Regions from separate parts of the Desulforamulus aquiferis genome, predicted to be linked through region 3. Evidence: riboswitches for the same ligand, from Rfam matches in the RefSeq annotation. Region 3 holds a riboswitch; each other region holds the start of a gene.
What was found. A riboswitch is a leader RNA that binds a small molecule or an ion and turns the genes downstream of it on or off. The one in region 3 is predicted to bind molybdenum cofactor.
Positions count from the first base shown of each region.

Region 1: it holds a riboswitch for molybdenum cofactor, as region 3 does, so the genes downstream of both, P6N53_RS09905 (molybdopterin-binding protein) here and P6N53_RS06090 (aldehyde dehydrogenase family protein) in region 3, are expected to answer to the same signal.
Region 2: it holds a riboswitch for molybdenum cofactor, as region 3 does, so the genes downstream of both, P6N53_RS09850 (hypothetical protein) here and P6N53_RS06090 (aldehyde dehydrogenase family protein) in region 3, are expected to answer to the same signal.

Region 1 covers NZ_JARPTC010000014.1:47,552-50,832, forward strand. Annotated here, with positions in the region: gene P6N53_RS09900 (molybdopterin-dependent aldehyde oxidoreductase) at 1-1,084, opposite strand, end outside; gene P6N53_RS09905 (molybdopterin-binding protein) at 1,135-2,160, opposite strand; molybdenum cofactor riboswitch at 2,245-2,362, opposite strand; gene P6N53_RS09910 (DUF3909 family protein) at 2,377-2,697, opposite strand; gene P6N53_RS09915 (hypothetical protein) at 2,715-3,218, opposite strand.
Region 2 covers NZ_JARPTC010000014.1:34,597-37,877, reverse strand. Annotated here, with positions in the region: gene P6N53_RS09860 (DVU_1551 family NTP transferase) at 1-747, shown strand, start outside; gene cobC (alpha-ribazole phosphatase) at 766-1,380, shown strand; molybdenum cofactor riboswitch at 1,488-1,609, shown strand; molybdenum cofactor riboswitch at 1,647-1,764, shown strand; gene P6N53_RS09850 (hypothetical protein) at 1,838-2,275, shown strand; gene P6N53_RS09845 (ABC transporter substrate-binding protein) at 2,376-3,245, opposite strand.
Region 3 covers NZ_JARPTC010000007.1:143,608-146,888, forward strand. Annotated here, with positions in the region: gene nikR (nickel-responsive transcriptional regulator NikR) at 1-165, opposite strand, end outside; gene P6N53_RS06090 (aldehyde dehydrogenase family protein) at 360-1,790, opposite strand; molybdenum cofactor riboswitch at 1,885-2,004, opposite strand; gene P6N53_RS06095 (PAS domain S-box protein) at 2,091-3,281, opposite strand, start outside.

The DNA.
Region 1 (3,281 bases), on a different contig from region 3:
GTCCCACGAATAAATCTTCCATGGCTACAACAACATCTGCTTTTTCCATTAAAGGAGCAGTATCTTCACCCTTTTCGATGGGCTGCTTATAATATACATTGGGGGTTCCGGGATGAATTTCGATGGCATCAGGCTCCATGGCAGCAGGTGCACCCATATAAGCGGGCAGGATTTCCAGCTCAACCTTAACCTTTTCCACAGCAGCCTGGGCATTTGCTTCAGTATCGGCACATACGATGGCAATGGCATCGCCGAACTGGAATACCTTTTCGTCGCACAAAATGGGACGGTCGAAGCTATCACCCTTGTTGCTTGGGAAGTTTAAGCCATTGATTCGGTTTTTGCCTTTAATGTCTTTATGAGTAACAACCTTGTATACACCTGGCATATTTTCAGCTTCAGAGGTGTCGATGGACTGTATTTTGGCATGAGAAACCTGTGCCTGAACCAGTTTTAATTGCAGGGTGCCAGCGGGCATCTCCAGACCAAAATCAGAGCCATATTCAATGGTGCCTGTAACTTTACCAATGCCGGAGGGACGTGGATAGTCTGTACCAAGGATCTTCCCATCAGCTGGCATTTGGAAGCTTAAATCTTCCACAGTAATCTCGCCGCGCATTAATTGGGCAGCAGCCATTACAGCATCTACGATGGGCTTGTATCCCGTGCAGCGGCAAACGTTTTTGTGCTTCTGGAACCAGGCCCGTACGTCTTCACGGGTGGGGTTTGGATTTTCATCTAAGAGAGCTTTAGCCGATACAATAAAACCGGGTGAGCAAAAACCACACTGGGCTGCTCCGTATTTAACCCAGGCCATTTGTAAAGCGTGCAGGTTGGTGGGAGTACCAATTCCCTCAATGGTAGTAATTATTGAATCGTCGGGTAAGCGCTTCATCTTATAGGCGCAAGACAGGGTAACCTTGCCGTTTAAAATTACAGAGCAAGCACCACACTGGGCTTTACCGCAACCGACTTTGGTTCCGGTGAGATGTAGCTGTCCCCTCAGGACATCTACCAGCATGGCTTCCGGATCGGCAACCACAATTGAATTGACTCCGTTAATATTAAGCTTCTTTTTTATCAACTCGTACACTCCTTTTTGTTTTTATTTAAGGCTTTGAGCCTCAAATTTTTTTAAATACTTTTACCAAAACCACAGTCAGGATATCTGCATTCCTTACAGTTAACACAGAGTCCACCGTGACCTAGGGCCACGATATCCTTACGGGTTATTTCCTCACCGGCGAGAATCCGTGGGACCACCAGGTCAAAAATGCTGCTGCGGCTGTACATTACACAGCCAGGCAGACCTAAGACAGGAACATTTCCTATATAGGCCACCATAAACATAGCCCCTGGTAATGTTGGTGCACCATAGGTTACAATGCGTCCTCCTGCCGCCCTGATACCGGCAGGAGTCAAATCATCGGGATCCACTGACATGCCTCCGGTAACTGTAATCATCTCAGCCCCCTCTCGAAGTAATTGGTTGATTGCATCAACAATCATATCTGTGCTGTCAGACACAAAAATTTGTTTGAAGACATAACTCCCCCAGGTTTCCATCTTTTTTGTGACTACAGGTCCGAATTTATCCTCTATGCGTCCGTGATAGACTTCACTTCCTGTTGTTACAACACCTACTTTAAAAGCTTTAAAGGGCTTAACTTCTAACAGAGGGTAGTTCATTCGACATATTGCTTCAATATTGCGAATTTTGTCGTCCTTAATAACTAAGGGGATGATTCTAGTTCCTGCCAGAATCTTATCCTTCTCAACTATTTGGTTAGTATGAATGGTTGCAAACATTACCTCTTCAAGCTCGTTAATACTATAAAGGGCCTCTGTGTTTACTTTAAGCAATCCCTTTTCCTTGGCCACTAGATTTACCTTGCCCTCCTTTGGTTCAGTAAGGGCTATACCACCTCCAGCAGCCGACCTGGCAATCCTTAGAGCTGCATCATCCTCGTGGATAAGCTCATTATTTATCTCCCATACATATAAGTTTTGTTTACCTATATCTAATAGCTTGGGAATGTCTTCAAAGGTTACTATATGTCCCTTCTTGAATGCCCGACCCTTAAATTTACCCGGGATAATTTGTGTAATATCATGGCAAAGGACCATTCCCACCGCTTCTTGAACCGATACCATTTTCATAAACCCATCTCCCTTGTGTTAGGTCAAAATAAAAATACCAGGGTGCTGTGGATGGATAAACAGCACCCTGGTATTTTCACTGCCAAGGTTAATTACTGTACTCCTTTCCACAGGGGAGGCTTACCAATTTCTCAGTAAACCCTAACGGCCGGGAGATCTTAGCTGCAGCCTTAGATCTAGCGGCTCGGAGACAAAATATTAAGTTATATGCAACGCTTAACTAACTAAGTCTAATTTTTTAGCCAAGGAGGACACCCTCTCGTTCTCTATACCATAAATGACAATGACGGTCTCTTCAACTTCGATTTTCATTTTTATCGTAGTGCTTTTACCATCAAGTCCCATGTAATACAATAGATTATTATAATTATTCCGGTTTGTTTTTACTATTAAATTCCCGTCTTGGTTCAGCCCATACTCAAAGAAGTAAAGCTTGCAATTATAGTTGTTTTTAAATAATACCTTTTGTTTATCGGTAAATTGTTGCAACTCAACTCCTTCAAGCTGTTTTGCTAATATTTCAACTATTTCTAGCATTATTAAATACCCCCATATTAAACTTGATGACCTTGGCAACTGTCAGTCTGAGAATGAGTTAGACTTGCTAAACGAATAGCTGCCAGCATCCCAGGTTTTAGTAAATAGCCCTTACTACTTTCTCCGAGGAAGCAATATTTATTACTTGAGTGCTCTCGTATAAGCCTTCCAATTTGCCAGGTAGCTACCCCCTCGACTTCTATAAAGAGCTCAATTGGATAGCCTTCCTTCAAATCAATATTAACACCATCTATCCGGTACAAACCATTTTGGGCCAGATAAATTTTTCCTTCTATTCGTTTCTTAGATAGATAACTAACATCTTTATGAAGAATATTTATGTCGTCATAATAGCTTTCACTGAGGTTGACTAACCTGTCCAATTCAACCTGCTCCATCCCCTCCGCTTGCCCTCTAAAATTCCTTAACTCTAAAATTCTTTCCATACTAGCCTTAACCTTTTCCAGGTAACTTGCTAAGCTATTAGCCTCAGCATCCAACAAGTCTTTTACTTTAGCCATTTTATCACCTCAGCTTTGTTCATGAAAAAAATAAAGCCAGGATCTCTGCTAAGAAGCAGGCAG
Region 2 (3,281 bases), on a different contig from region 3:
AATTCTGCCGGAATTATATACCCATGTTTAAATGGTGAGCGTGGACACCCGCCACTTATCTCAACTGCTTATAAAGACACTATACTATCCTGGGACAAAGAAGGGGGGCTGAGGTCTTTGCTGCAAGAATATGAGGCAGATGTGTTGGATATTGAGGTGGAAGACCAGGGGGTTCTTCAAGATATGGATACACCTCTGGACTATCAAAGGGTCCGTGAAAGTGTCAGCGGCTATGTTATCCCGTCTGTACATGAGTGCCATAGGCTACTTGATAATTGGGAGGTTCCTGAGCAGGTACTACGCCATTGCCAAACCGTTGCCCAGGTGGCAGAAAGGATAGCAAATTCTTTAGCAGGGGCAGGCTACACCCTTAATCATGGGCTAGTCTTGTCTGCTGCCCTATTACACGATCTAGCAAGGGGTGAAAAAAATCATGCCCAGGTTGGGGCAGAGCGCTTGAGGAGGTTAGGCTACCCGGAGGTTGCGGAGATTGTTGCCATTCATATGGATCTACCTGTAAATAGCGAGCGGGTCTTTAGTGAAGCTTCAATTGTATACCTAGCTGATAAATTGGTTAAAGATGATAAAATTATATCCTTAGAGCAAAGACTTAGGGAGACTAGTCATAAGTATGCCTCAGAACCACTCGCCTTAGAAGCAGTCACAAGAAGGTTGAGCCAAGCAGAAAATATTAAGCGTGAGATAGAAAAAGCCATTTCTCTTCCATTAGAAAAAATAATTTTATAAGTTTTGAGGGGTTTTTAAATGGAACAAAGATATATTTATTTAATCCGACATGGGGCGATAGAGTCAAAAGGCGGCAAAAGATTTATAGGTCAGATTGATTTACCTATCAGCCAAGAAGGAGTTATGCAAGCGAACCGATTAAGGGAAGAGCTAAGCTGTATCCGTTTTAATCATATCTGTTCCAGTGATTTACGTCGCGCTCGTCAAACGGCAGAGATAATTGCTGATAAACATAACCTTACACCTATTCTTCATCAGGAGTTGAAGGAAATATCCCTTGGTGAATGGGAAGGGCTATATTTTGAAGAAATACGCCGCAAGTTTCCAAAGGAATTTATACAAAGGGGTAAGGATATAGCAAACTTCCGTCCTCCAGGAGGAGAGAACTTTAGACAATTATCTGAAAGGGTATTAAATAAATTTCAATATATCATGGAAAATACCGATGGTAATATCCTAATTACAGGACATGCAGGGGTTAACCGTGTAATTATATGTCACATCCTAGGTGTACCCATAGATAACATTTTTAGCATTAGCCAGGACTACGGCTGCTTAAATTTGATTGGTTGGTCGAAGGGAAAATATCGATTAAAGACCTTAAACAAGTTAACAAAGATTATTCCAGCATAGGTATTCAGCCTTATACTTCTTAATTGGGCAGAAATCAATAATATATCAGAAATATCAAAAGGTTACAGAGGAATTTCCGGTATGTTGTTGAATATATATTTTAAGAACTAAATTTAATCCTCCGAGCCACTGAACCTAAGGTAGAGAGTACCATGGTTCACTTGGCCGATAGGGTTTATCTGGAAACGGGTAAGCCTCCCGTGCGGAAAGGAGGGTAGGATTATTTACTATGTCCTTCTCTGGCCGCACTATGTGCGGCTTTATAATTTTAAATGTTTCTCCGAGCCTTTAAACCTAAAGCTTTAGCCAGGGTTTACCGGCCGTTTAGGGTTAGCAGGGAAACCGGCTGGCCTCCCATTGGAAAGGAGAATTATCTACCTGGGCATACTAGGCTGGATAATGCTGCTTTTCTTTAAGTGCATTATTCAGCTTTTTCTTTTTGAAAGGTGGGGTTGTTTTGCAGCGTAAAAAAGGAAAACTTTTATGTTATTTTTGCCCTGGAGAAGTTATTGGTCGTTTTGACGGGGAAGAATGGCAGATTAAAAATATCAGCCAAGCCCTAGGTGGATTTAGTGATAAGGTATTTGATACATATATGGAGCTATCAAATATGGCTGATGAAGGCTGGCTGGTGAGGGAGGAAAGGAGAACTAATTCCCGAGCAGTTATTGTTGTTTTCTATTATTTAACGGGGGAGAGTATCTTAGAAAAGCGCCAGCTTATAATAAATAGATTGCTTCGTACTTATCTTGATTCTGTGGTCTATCCTCGGGAGGAGCTATATGTGGCATGTAAACAACATGACCTTGAGTTAATAGGGCTAAAAAGACATGCTAAAAGTGCAGAAAGACAAGTTAAGCAAAACTCATTAAGGGGTTTTAAAAATAATTTATAAACTTGCCTGCTTGGATTTCACCGGGATGTAATCCCGGAATTTTTTTCTCTAAATTAGATAACCTCCCGGACTAAGTTGACCGGGAGGTAGAATTGCATCACTATTTGTCTTTACCTGCATCAGGGAAGAAAAGAGGGCTGCCAAATTTATCTACTCCAAAATTACCAATAATATCTTGAGTTTCTTTGGCTACCATGAAGTCAACAAAGGCTTTGCCGCCCTCGGCGTTAACCTTGTCAAACTTTTCAGGGTTAACATTCATTACGTGATAAATATTGAGAAGGGACTGGTCACCTTCAAGCAGGATATCCAGCTTTACATTATTCTTTTGTGCCAGATAGGTAGCCCGATCTGTAAGGGTATAGCCAAGCTTTTCTGATGCGATATTAAGGGTTTGACCCATGCCGGTGCCGGATTCCTGGTACCATTTTTGACCTTTGGGATCAAGGGAAGCTTCCTTCCATAGCCCTAATTCCTTTTTATGGGTACCTGAGTCATCACCACGGGAAACAAAGATTGCTTCACTATCATAAATTTTCTTAATGGCCTCTGCAGTGGTATTTGTTTCTTTGATTCCTGCAGGATCATTTTCGGGGCCTACTATAATAAAGTCATTGTGCATTACCAGGGAGTAATTTATACCTACTCCACTATCTACCAATACCTTTTCGTCCTCCGGTGCATGAACCAGTAATACGTCTGCTTCACCCTTTTCACCCATCTTAAGGGCAGCGCCTGTTCCAACAGCAATGATCTTTAAGTTGTAGCCGGTTTGCTTTTCAAATTCTGGCTTCAAAACGTCCAGTAAGCCGCTGTCCTGGGTGCTGGTTGTGGTGGCCAGTATTACATCTTTTATGGCCGGCTCCTTAGCACCTTCACTATTGCCTTCCTCTTTGGGGGCCTGCTGGCAACCTGCCATAAGCAACATAAAGGATAATAGCAGGACAATTAGGGTTGAAAAACGTTTCATCTTGGATCCTCCTCAAATTTTATAGATTTTTACCTT
Region 3 (3,281 bases):
AGTTGACTGAAGATGATTCGGATCTATTAATGATTTGCGAACCAAATCACGGATAGCCTCTGATCGACTATCATACCCCCGCTCGGAAATTAATTTATCAAATTGTTCAATTAAATCCTGGGGCATAGAAACCCCAAACCGGGTCAACACCTCCTTGCTTGGCAATCCCCATCCCTCCGTCTGTGTTACTAATTACTAAAAATATAACACGATCCAAGGAGGAGATAAAGCATTTTATATCTTCATTTACATATTTATCAGAATATACCATTTAGTATAATTATCTTCTAGTAATTGCTTATTAATAAAGCCCTATGGAGTAAACCATAGGGCTAGGTCAAGAAACAAACTAGTTCATTTTATTTACCTTTCAACTTCAATACCACTACTTTTTCCCTGGTCATTTCCTCTATGGCATAACGTGGCCCTTCTTTCCCGGTTCCACTCTCTTTCCAACCGCCATAGGGCATAAGATCCGCTCGGAATGCTGATACATCATTGATTATAACCCCGCCGCACTCTAATTCTTCTGCACAGCGGCTAGCTATATCCAAGGAGTTGGTAAAAACACCTGCCTGCAAACCATAGTTAGAATCATTAGCCATAGCAAGGGCTTCGTCAATTGTATTGTACGATACTACATTAAACACAGGGGCAAAGAGCTCCTGACAACTACATTTCATCTTAGGATGAACATTTGTTAAAATAGTAGGTTCTAGAAAGGGGCCATTCCTCTTCCCCCCTACCAATATCTTTGCACCTTCAGTTACTGCTTCTTGAAGCCAGCCTTCAACCCTGATAGCTTCTTTTTCATTTATCATTGGCCCAATATCAGTCGTGGGATCTAAAGGATCCCCAACCTTTAAAGTTTTAGCAAGAGCTGCCGCCTGCTGGCAAAAATCATTATAAATAGAATTATGAACATAAACTCGCTGAACCGAGATACAAACTTGTCCTGCATTGGCAAAGGCAGAGCGGGTGCATGCTTCGACAGCTACCATTAAATCTGCATCACCATGAACAATTGTTGGTGAATTAGACCCCAGCTCCAAGGAAACAGGCCTTAGTCCAACCGAATTTTTAAGTTTTAATCCCACGGAAGTACTGCCGGTAAAACTATAGAAATCAATTCTTTGGTCCTTTGCTAAAGCATCTCCCACCACTGAACCAGGTCCCATCACCATGTTAAGATATCCCTTAGGTAGTCCGGATTCTAAAAATATTTCGCATAGTTTTGCTCCAAAGATTGGTGTGGTACTGGCAGGTTTGTATACAACAGCATTTCCTGCAGCAATAGCAGGACCAATTTTATGACAAGTTAGATTTGCAGGAAAGTTAAAGGGAGTTATCGCACAAACCACACCTAAAGGTTGCCTTATAGTCCAGGCGCGACGATTTTCATTACCAGGTGAACTGGAGATAGGAATTATCTCACCATGGATACGTTTACTCTCTTCTGCAGAAATCAATAGGGTTTGAGCAGCCCTGGATACTTCCATCCTTGCTTCTCTTATAGTTTTGCCAACTTCAAGGGAAAGGGTAAGGGCCATTTCTTCTTGTCTCTCCATTAGCAGTTCACTGGCCCTTTTTAAAATATCATACCGCCGATAAGGAGCTATCTTCTCACGTTTAAAGGCCCTTTGGGCAGACGTGACGGCTTGCTCCACTTCCTTCAGACCAGCCACATAAATTTCTGCCACAGGTTCCCCATTTGCTTTATTTAAGACTTTCTCTGTTTGATCAGATTCAACCCACTGCCCGTTAATAAATAGCTTAATTTTCGGAATCAATTTACATACCCCCATGTCAATTTATATTAAATCTAGAAAAAAGGGTTAGATAGCACCACTTTGGAAAGCAGCACTAACCAACCCTCTGTAATGGCAGGTGGTATCATACTCTCCTTTCCAAAGGGAGGCTAACCCGTTTCCCGGTTAACCCTAAACGGCCATAAAACCATAGCGCAAGACCTATAGGCAATATGGCTCGGAGAACATAATAAATCTATTCTATTAATAAATTACAATATCCTTTTTCTTGTGTCGAATTTTTGTAGGTCTTTGAAGCTTTTATAAAATGCACACATTACACTACAATTTAAACCTAACAAAGAAGGTTGTTCCCTCTTCACCTGTTTTAATATCTATTATTGCATTATGCCGGGAAGCAATACTATAGCATATTCCAAGCCCCAATCCAGTCCCTTCCGTTTTGGTAGTGAAGAATGGCGTGCCTAATTTCTCCAATACCTCTCCAGTAATACCCTCCCCCTGGTCCTGAATCCCAAGGACCACACAATTATCTTCCCTGCTGGTTATGATTTTTAAGCGCTTGCCCCGCCCCATTGATTCCAGGCCATTTCGGCAAAGGTTTAAGATCAATTGACGTATTTCTTTACTATCTAATAGTATGTCTGGAATTTCGTGCAATTCACTTTCCACATACTTATCCTGACCAACTGCATCTGCTTGAATTAGGGGTAAGATGGTCTCCACAATGGTGTTTAGGTTTTGCATTTCGAGTTCCTCTGATTTACTCTTGGTCATGGAAAGATATTCTGTAATGATGGAGTTGGTACGATCAAGCTCTTCAATCATCAATTCAAAATAATCATTAAACTTAGAGCATTCATCCTTACCTCGCAGCATCTGCAGAAATCCCCTCACGGTTGTCAAGGGATTACGAACTTCATGGCTTATGCCGGCAGCCATCTGACCGATAAGATTTAAATAGCTTAGTCTGGAAATCTCCTTTTGGTATTTCTTTTTCTCAGTAATATTTTTTATAAAGACAGAGATTCCATCATCATATGGAAAGGCACGAATTTCATAGTAAGCATCTTCATAGACAGAAGTCATCTCAAATTGTACAGGTATCCGTTCTGTCATAGCCTTATGATATTCCTTATATAGTTTCGAATTTAGGGACTTTGGAAATAGCTGCCATATACTCTTACCCAACACTTCTTCTCTTTTTTTATTAAGGGCTAAACATTGATGTTTATTTACATAGGTAAACTGCCCTTCTCTATCTAAAGCAAAAAAACCTTCGGTGATACCATCAAGAATATTAAACATTTTCTGGTTTGTTTGCTTCAGCTGTTTCTCTAATACTTTTCTTTCTGATATATCAACCATTGAGCCTACAATGTGCTCGTCTCCGCCAAGTTCGATTAACGCAGTTGATAATATCACAGTAGCCCTTTCTCCTGACTTTTTTCGTATATCAATTTCTATACTATCAGCTTGTCCCTGCTTCTTTAACATACTAAGCATTTCAAG